4 regions of the Vibrio orientalis CIP 102891 genome follow, and region 3 is predicted to be linked to each of the others. Evidence: predicted binding sites of a transcription regulator. Region 3 holds the regulator's gene; each other region holds the start of a gene.
The links. Region 3 encodes CRP, which controls carbon source genes, mostly activating them, when cyclic AMP is high. Its sites were predicted from a motif close to TGTGANNNNNNTCACA; they were not measured.
Positions count from the first base shown of each region.

Region 1: a site for CRP is predicted at 788-803, ahead of VIA_RS06580 (NupC/NupG family nucleoside CNT transporter). Genes of this name have one in related genera too.
Region 2: a site for CRP is predicted at 1,148-1,163, ahead of VIA_RS20035 (CTP synthase). Genes of this name have one in related genera too.
Region 4: a site for CRP is predicted at 1,238-1,253, ahead of VIA_RS10240 (glycogen/starch/alpha-glucan phosphorylase). Genes of this name have one in related genera too.

Region 1 is NZ_ACZV01000004.1:690,726-692,934, reverse strand. It holds gene VIA_RS06590 (hypothetical protein) at 1-409, opposite strand, end outside; gene VIA_RS06580 (NupC/NupG family nucleoside CNT transporter) at 932-2,140, shown strand.
Region 2 is NZ_ACZV01000005.1:2,056,128-2,058,336, reverse strand. It holds gene relA (GTP diphosphokinase) at 1-98, shown strand, start outside; gene mazG (nucleoside triphosphate pyrophosphohydrolase) at 288-1,100, shown strand; gene VIA_RS20035 (CTP synthase) at 1,249-2,209, shown strand, end outside.
Region 3 is NZ_ACZV01000003.1:60,787-62,995, forward strand. It holds gene VIA_RS02390 (phosphoribulokinase) at 1-852, shown strand, start outside; gene crp (cAMP-activated global transcriptional regulator CRP) at 1,094-1,726, shown strand; gene VIA_RS02400 (DUF1338 domain-containing protein) at 1,938-2,209, opposite strand, start outside.
Region 4 is NZ_ACZV01000004.1:1,498,515-1,500,723, reverse strand. It holds gene VIA_RS10240 (glycogen/starch/alpha-glucan phosphorylase) at 1-1,102, opposite strand, end outside; gene malT (HTH-type transcriptional regulator MalT) at 1,628-2,209, shown strand, end outside.

The DNA of each region.
Region 1 (2,209 bases), on a different contig from region 3:
AGTCGGTTAACGTCGTTACCCATTCAAGCGCATTTTGTGGGCTCTGCTTAAGGATAACTTCGACGTGATTACAGTGAGTTTCTAACGGAATTGCACGTTCAAGATGGAAAGAAACAGTGTAAAAGTGCCACAGCAATAGACGCTGCATACGCAGAATGTTTTGCTCTTTGTTCTCTGACTCACTAAATAGAGCAGGGAGCTCACTGAGGGCAATCGCATTCATTCGAAGCATGGCATCAAACTGCGCTTCTTGCAGTTTATCTTCGTTTTCAGTTTCACTTTGCTCGAAAGTAAAAAGCTCCGTCATAGACTCTTCAGGAACAAGTCGATGAACCATACGAAGGCTAAGCTCTTCGAGTTCATCTCGAGGCATTACAGAGAGGGATTGATAAGTGTAATCGCGTTGCATGGTATTTCTCAGAGATGATAGTAGGGCGGGTATTCTAACGGCTCAGTCTCAGATTACCAGATATAGCAATTACGCTATAGGCAAAAAAATCCCCGCATGCCCGCGGGGAAACTTTATTGTTGTGCTTGCTAGGTTAGCCTATGACGTTGTTAGAGAACTTATTCTTGTCGTAAATCTCATTCCTTAAAACTAGAAGCTATTGATAACTTAGCCAGTAAATAATCAATATTTTTTCTCAAATACTCAAAAAGTGTGACGTCGATTCAACAAAGCTTCAATCAAATATTGCCATCAAATTTGTCAAGATGACGTTAAACAGAGGACTAGATTTAGTCATTTTGATTGAAAGATGAACGCTTGAACGTTTGCGTAAAAATATGTGATGAATATCTCACTTGTGGCGCTATACTTTCCGCCCGGTTGAGAGTAATCGCTCTACCAATACAAGCCGTCACACGGAATGGTGAATGACCCCACGGACAGGACCAGCTATCTATTCAATGCTTGTAGAGGTAATTTTAAATGAATGTGTTATTTGGCTTAATCGGTGTGGCATCTTTGCTGCTTTGTGCAGTGTTGCTATCAGAAAGTCGAAAATCAATTAACTGGAAAACAGTATCGCGCGCTTTGATGCTTCAGGTAGGCTTTGCCGCGTTAGTTTTGTATTTTCCTTTAGGCCAAGCGGCCTTAACATCACTAAGTGGTGGCGTTTCAAGTCTATTGGGCTTTGCCGATGAAGGGATAAAATTCCTATTTGGCGACTTAGCTAGCACTGGCTTCATTTTTGCGGTTCGCGTCCTTCCTATTATCATTTTCTTCAGTGCTCTTATTTCTGCCCTTTACTACCTAGGCATTATGCAAAAAGTTATCGAGTTTATCGGTGGCGGCATCCAAAAATTCTTAGGCACCAGTAAAGCAGAATCGTTAGTAGCGACAGGTAATATCTTCCTTTCACAGGGTGAATCTCCACTTCTTGTTCGTCCTTTCCTTTCTCGAATGACTCGTTCTGAACTGTTTGCTGTAATGGCTGGTGGTATGGCATCGGTAGCGGGCAGTGTACTGGGTGGTTATGCTGGCTTAGGCGTAGAGCTTAAGTACCTAATTGCAGCAAGCTTTATGGCGGCTCCGGGTAGCTTAATGATGGCAAAAATCATTGTCCCTGAACGCGATACGCCCGTTGATCAATCGGATATCGAAATGGATCAAGCGCAAGATAGCAACGTGATTGATGCCCTTGCAAGCGGTGCAATGAACGGTATGAAAGTCGCGGTTGCAGTAGGTACTATGCTTATTGCTTTCGTGAGTGTGATTGCAATGGTTAACACTGGCCTAGAAAGCCTAGGTGAAGTGGCAGGCTTTAGCGGTATTACACTGCAAGCGCTGTTCGGTTACCTGTTCTCGCCTTTAGCTTGGTTGATTGGCGTTCCTTCGAATGAAGTACTGATGGCAGGTTCATACATTGGTCAGAAGATCGTAATGAACGAGTTCGTTGCTTTCATCGATTTTGTTGAGCACAAAGCACTGCTATCTGAGCACACTCAAGTTATCGTTACTTTTGCACTGTGTGGTTTTGCCAATATTGGTTCTATCGCAATTCAGCTTGGCTCTATCGGCGTAATTGCTCCAGAGCGTCGCTCAGAAGTAGCAAACCTTGGTATCAAAGCGGTACTTGCGGGTACATTAGCTAACCTGATGAGTGCGTGTCTAGCGGGTATCTTTATCCTGCTTTAATCAATACCCAGTTTTCAAATATTAAGCCCAGAGTGAATGCTCTGGGCTTTTTTTGTTTTAGGTTGCTGT
Region 2 (2,209 bases), on a different contig from region 3:
ACTTTGATTTGGAAGTGACTAACGTTGAGATCTTAACCCGAGTGTCTAAGCGTGTAGAACAAATCAAGGATGTAATGTCTGTCAAAAGACTTGGTTGATAGTCACTAGATAAATGTCATTCCCTACAGTGAGGGACGAACGCGATAGGGAATCTCTTAAAGCGGTTAGAGATACCAGATTTGTTCATTCTTCACTCTTGAGGATGACAGATAATAATTAAAGGTGAGTGGTTTTGGCCGCTCACCTTTTTCTTTAGATAGAAAGAAAAGTTTAAAGGAACAGAGAATATGAGTCACCCAATTGAACAGTTAGAGCAGATCATGGCCAAGCTACGTGACCCAGAGAATGGTTGTCCTTGGGATATCAAACAAAGCTTTGACACGATTGTGCCGTATACCATCGAAGAGACTTACGAGGTGGTGGATGCGATTCAGAATCGCGATTGGCCGAATCTTAAAGAAGAGCTGGGTGACTTGCTGTTTCAGGTGATCTTTTATAGTCAAATGGCCAAAGAGCAAGGACTGTTTGAGTTTTCCGAAGTGGTTGAGACGGTCAATGAAAAATTAACTCGCCGCCATCCACATGTGTTCTCTGATACCGAATTTGAGAATGACGAGCAAATAAACGCTAATTGGGAAGCGGAAAAAGCCAAAGAGAAAGCCAAAGTAGGCAAACAGGAACAAAGTATTCTAGACTCAGTACCAACTTCACTGCCTGCTCTTTCACGTGCTACAAAAATACAGAAAAAGTGTGCCAAGTTTGGTTTTGATTGGGATTCATTAGGGCCTGTGGTAGGCAAGGTTCAAGAAGAAATCGAAGAAGTGATGGAAGAGGCCCTGCAAGTCTCAGTCGATGAGAATAAAGTCGAATTGGAACTTGGTGATTTACTCTTTGCTACCGTAAATTTAGCGAGGCATTTGGGTAAGGATCCGGAGGTTGCACTGGCAAAGGCCAACTTAAAATTTTCCAGACGTTTTAAGGGGGTTGAAGCGATAGTGGCAGAGCAAGGAAAACAACTGACTGATTTTAATCTAGAACAGTTAGATAGCTTCTGGGATGAAGTAAAATCACGAGAGGTCAGCCAAGAGTTAAGAGATTAACTCGCCACTCTCGAATTTGATTTGAAGCAAAAAATAAAAAATTGCAGTGTGATAGATTTCACGTTGTAGCGGAAAAGGGCTTCTGGTATATTTATATCCCGTCCAGAAGAAATCCATTTTCCCTCATTCAACCAATTTCAGGTTAAACATGACGACAAATTACATTTTTGTTACTGGCGGGGTTGTATCCTCTCTAGGTAAAGGTATTGCAGCAGCATCTCTTGCGGCTATTCTAGAAGCTCGTGGTCTTAAAGTGACTATGATGAAGCTTGACCCTTACATTAACGTTGACCCAGGCACTATGAGCCCGACTCAACACGGTGAGGTGTTCGTCACAGAAGATGGCGCTGAAACTGACCTTGACCTTGGTCACTATGAGCGTTTCATTCGCACCAAGATGTCTAAGCGCAACAACTTCACTGCAGGTCGTGTTTACTCAGACGTTCTCGCTAAAGAGCGTCGTGGTGATTACCTAGGTGCAACAATTCAGGTTATCCCTCACATCACTAACGCAATCAAAGATCGTGTAATTTCTGGCGCTGAAGGCCATGACGTTGCGATCGTTGAAGTTGGTGGTACGGTTGGTGATATCGAATCTCTACCATTTATGGAAGCGATTCGTCAGCTTGCTGTAGAACTAGGCCGTGAACGCGCAATGTTCATGCACCTCACACTAGTTCCTTACCTAGCAGCAGCAGGCGAAGTGAAAACTAAGCCAACCCAGCACTCAGTTAAAGAGCTGCTGTCTATCGGTATCCAACCAGACATCCTAGTTTGTCGTAGTGATCGCATGATCCCTGCAAACGAGCGTAAGAAGATTGCTCTGTTCTGTAACGTTCAAGAGAAAGCAGTAATCTCAATGAAGGATGTAGATTCAATCTACAAGATTCCTCAACTAATTAAAGCTCAAGGTCTAGATGACCTAGTATGTGCACGCTTTGGCATTACGGCTCCTGAAGCTAACCTGTCTGAGTGGGAACAAGTAATCTACGAAGAAGCGAACCCAACTGGTGAAGTAACTATCGGTATGGTTGGTAAGTACATTGAACTGCCAGACGCTTACAAATCAGTCAACGAAGCACTGAAACACGCAGGTCTTAAGAACCGTC
Region 3 (2,209 bases):
ATTATTGCCGTTACTGGTTCGTCCGGTGCCGGAACCACTACTACCTCTGAAGCTTTCCGCAAGATGTTCAACATGATGAACGTTAAACCAGCATGGGTTGAGGGGGATAGTTTTCACCGTTTCACTCGTCCAGAAATGGATGTCGAAATCCGTAAAGCGCGTGAGCAGGGTCGTCATATCAGCTATTTTGGCCCGCAAGCTAATGACTTTGGTGGTCTGGCGGAGTTCTTTCGTCAGTACGGTCAAGAAGGCACAGGCCAAGTGCGACGTTACCTACACACTTTTGACGAAGCCGTCCCTTACAATCAAATGCCGGGCACCTTTACCCCTTGGCAAGATCTACCGGAAAACTCAGACGTTCTATTTTACGAAGGCCTGCATGGCGGTGTCGTTGATGGTGACGTTAATGTCGCTCAACATGTCGACTTCCTGATTGGTATGGTACCGATCGTTAACCTTGAGTGGATTCAGAAATTTGTCCGCGATACCCGCGATAGAGGCCATTCACGTGAAGCGGTGATGGACTCGATTGTTCGTTCAATGGATGACTACCTGAACTACATCACACCACAGTTTTCTCGTACTCATATTAACTTTCAGCGCGTCCCGACTGTCGACACGTCAAATCCACTTAACGCCAAAGGCATTCCAAGCCTAGATGAGAGTTTTGTGGTGATTCGCCTTCGCGGCATCAAAAATGTTGATTACCCTTACCTACTGGCAATGATTGATGGCTCGTTTATGTCGCGCCATAACACCATAGTTGTACCCGGCGGTAAGATGAGTTTTGCGATGGAATTAATCGTACGACCGATTCTTCAACAATTAATCGAAACGGGCAAAATTGGCTAATACTCACAGCTAGAACACGATTACTTTTCATACCGTGATCATGTGCACAGTTTTGCGTAGTAAATACGTCGTTGGACCCGATTAAAATCAAGAAATCGTTTTCGAAAAAGGATACTATTTCTTACCGAAACACAAGATAGCTTGCAGCATTTGTAAAGTGCTCTTATCCTAGTAGGCCTATTTAAGGCTTTGCTAAAACATGGAAAGCGACAAGCGTACCCTGCAGAGGAAGTGAGATATTATGGTTCTAGGTAAACCTCAAACCGACCCAACATTAGAGTGGTTCCTTTCACACTGTCATATTCATAAGTACCCATCAAAAAGCACGCTAATTCATGCGGGCGAAAAAGCTGAGACGTTGTACTACATCGTTAAAGGCTCTGTTGCGGTTCTTATCAAGGACGAAGAAGGTAAGGAAATGATTCTTTCTTACCTAAACCAAGGTGACTTTATCGGTGAGCTTGGTCTATTCGAAGAAGATCAAGAGCGTACTGCTTGGGTTCGTGCTAAGTCTCCTTGTGAAGTAGCAGAAATCTCTTTCAAGAAGTTCCGTCAACTAATTCAAGTTAACCCAGACATCCTAATGCGCCTTTCAGCGCAAATGGCAAGCCGCCTACAAGTGACTAGCCAAAAAGTGGGTGACCTAGCATTCCTAGACGTAACGGGCCGCATTGCTCAGACGCTACTAAACCTAGCGAAACAACCTGACGCAATGACTCACCCAGACGGCATGCAGATTAAGATCACTCGTCAAGAGATTGGTCAAATCGTTGGCTGTTCTCGTGAGACCGTTGGTCGTATCTTGAAGATGCTAGAAGAGCAGAACCTAATCTCTGCTCACGGTAAGACAATCGTTGTATACGGTACTCGTTAATTTCGATTAACCGTTAAAATTTTAAAAGCCACCAATGGAGACATTGGTGGCTTTTTGTTTATTTGCGTCATCCCCGAGATGGAGGGACGACCGAGTTGGGGATCTCTTTAAATAACCAAGTCAACCGATGAAGATTCCCTACTCCCTCCTTCGTCGGTCTATGGAATGACGGATACTCTCACTAGGGAGAAGTCCGTTCTCACTTCTACTTTTACCCGTTGGTACTTTCGAAAATCTTATCTGCAGATGCTGCAACAAAACCTGGGTAAAGTTCACCATTTGTCATTGGATAGCGCTTAGCAAACTCATAGAAACCACCGGGGATGATTTCAGTCCCTTCAGTAAACTGCACTGCAACTTTATCCGCCATAGTCGAAGATTGTTCTAGCAGTACCTCTGGAGAGCCTTTCACTTCACCACCAAACTCGTTAATGGTAAAGCCAGCATCACGTAGGTGATTGTTGACACCCACGACTTCCTCAA
Region 4 (2,209 bases), on a different contig from region 3:
GTGCTTCTGGCAATAGCGTGTGGTTGGTGTAGGCAAATGTATTTGCACTGATTTCCCACGCTTTATCCCAAGATAGGCCTTTCTCATCAATCAGGATACGCATCAGCTCAGGAATCGCAATCGTTGGGTGAGTGTCGTTAAGCTGAATGGTTTCTTGCTTAGGTAGCTCCGCCAGTGAGTAACCTGCCGCTTCATGACGACGTAGAATGTCGCGTACCGATGCTGCTGAGTGGAAGTACTGCTGCATTAGACGCAGAGTCTTGCCCTTCTCGTGGTTATCATTCGGGTAAAGTACTTTAGTAATGTTGCCAGCATCGATTAGTGAGTGCTGAGCTTCAAAGTAGTCACCGTTGTTAAAGCTAGCGAGTGAGAATGGGGCAATGGCCTGACATTCCCAAAGGCGCAGTGGGTAAACCGTGTCTGATTCGTAACCCACGATTGGCAGATCCCAAGGCATCGCTTTCACTGTCATGCCCGGTACCCATTTGCGTACTTCTTTACCGTTGACATATTCAACGTCAACATGGCCGTAGAAGCCAATTTCTTGAGCCAATTCAGGGCGAGCGACTTCCCATGGGTAGCCTTCTACACCGCGCCATGCGTCCGGTGCTTCTTTCTGGCGACCTTGTTCAAAAGATTGCTTAAATAGACCGTATTCGTAGTGCAGACCGTAGCCCACAGTTGGGAATTCTTGCGCGGCACACGAGTCCATAAAACACGCCGCTAGACGACCTAAACCACCGTTGCCTAGTGAAGGATCACGCTCTTCTTCTAATAGGTCAGTTAAGTTGCGGCCCATTTCTTCCATCGCCTGTGTGATTTGCTCGTACAAACCCATGCTGATTAGGTTGTTACCGGTTAGGCGACCGATGAGGAATTCTAGAGATAAGTAGTTAACGCTTTTCGCGTTCTGAATCTTAGGATCTTGTTCAGTCTTAAGAAGATCTAATGTTGTTAGCTCAGCCAGTGCACGGCCCATCGCTAAGTACCAATCACGCGGCGTTGCGGTTGCTTCGGTCTTCGCGTAAGTAGTCGATAAGTGTTGCTTTACACTTTCTTGGAATGCAGCTTTATCAAATTTTTTCTGTTGCGTAGGTTTCATCAGAGAAATCTCACTTATTAGTTCTAATCCATCTGTGACATATCGTGCATGGATATAATCTTCGAAACATCCTCCTACCTAGACGGCGTATTGGGAGGAGGACACAGGGCGTAGAGGGCGTACTAACCAAGACTCAGTGATCTAACTCTCATTAAATTTTTAACAAGTCAGAGTCCTGGTGATTGAGATCACACCGCCAACGAATTTACCCTACAACTGATGTATTAAACTTACGTGTCTTACAAAATACTCAATTGATTAATATGCATACTCGATCACATTAAGATTCACGTTCTAATGAAAATTTCATAACTTTTGGTGCAAACACGTGTTTAAACCTCATTACCATCCATTCTTTTAAGTGACTCCCATCACATTTACGGGGCGTAGTTCAGCACAAAGTGTGAATCAACCAAAAATCCCACCCTTGGCCGATAACCGAGACTTGGCTTCTCAAGTAACATGCCTACCCATCAGCGATTACGGTCGTTTTTTGTACACTATGGTGGAATAGGGAATAGAAATATGTGGATTCCTTCGAAATTGACGCGTCCCGGACGACTGCACAACGCAATTGTTCGTCCAAGAGTTTTAGACCTTCTGCAACAAGCGCCTTGTTATAAGCTCGTACTTTTCCGTTCTCCAGCGGGCTACGGCAAAACAACAATGGCGGCTCAATGGTTATCTGATAAGTCACATGTCGGTTGGTATAGTATTGATGAAAGCGACAACGATTCGTTCCGCTTTATGAACTACCTACTGCAAGCCCTTAATAAAGCGACGGATGGCAGTTGTCCAAATTCGCAGAAACTTGCCGAAAAGCGTCAGTTCTCTTCCCTTCATTCTCTGTTCGGTGAAGTCTTTACCGAAATTTCGAGCTTCCACCAAGAGTGTTACCTAGTACTGGATGACTATCATCTGATTAGTGATGATGAAATCCACGAAGCAATGCGCTTTTTCTTAAAGCATATGCCTGACAACTTAACTTTGGTTGTTACCAGTCGCGCAGCGCCGCCGCTGGGCACCGCGAACCTACGTGTCCGCGATCTAATGATCGAAATTGGTGACGAATTGCTGGCATTTGATACCGAAGAAACCACTCGATTT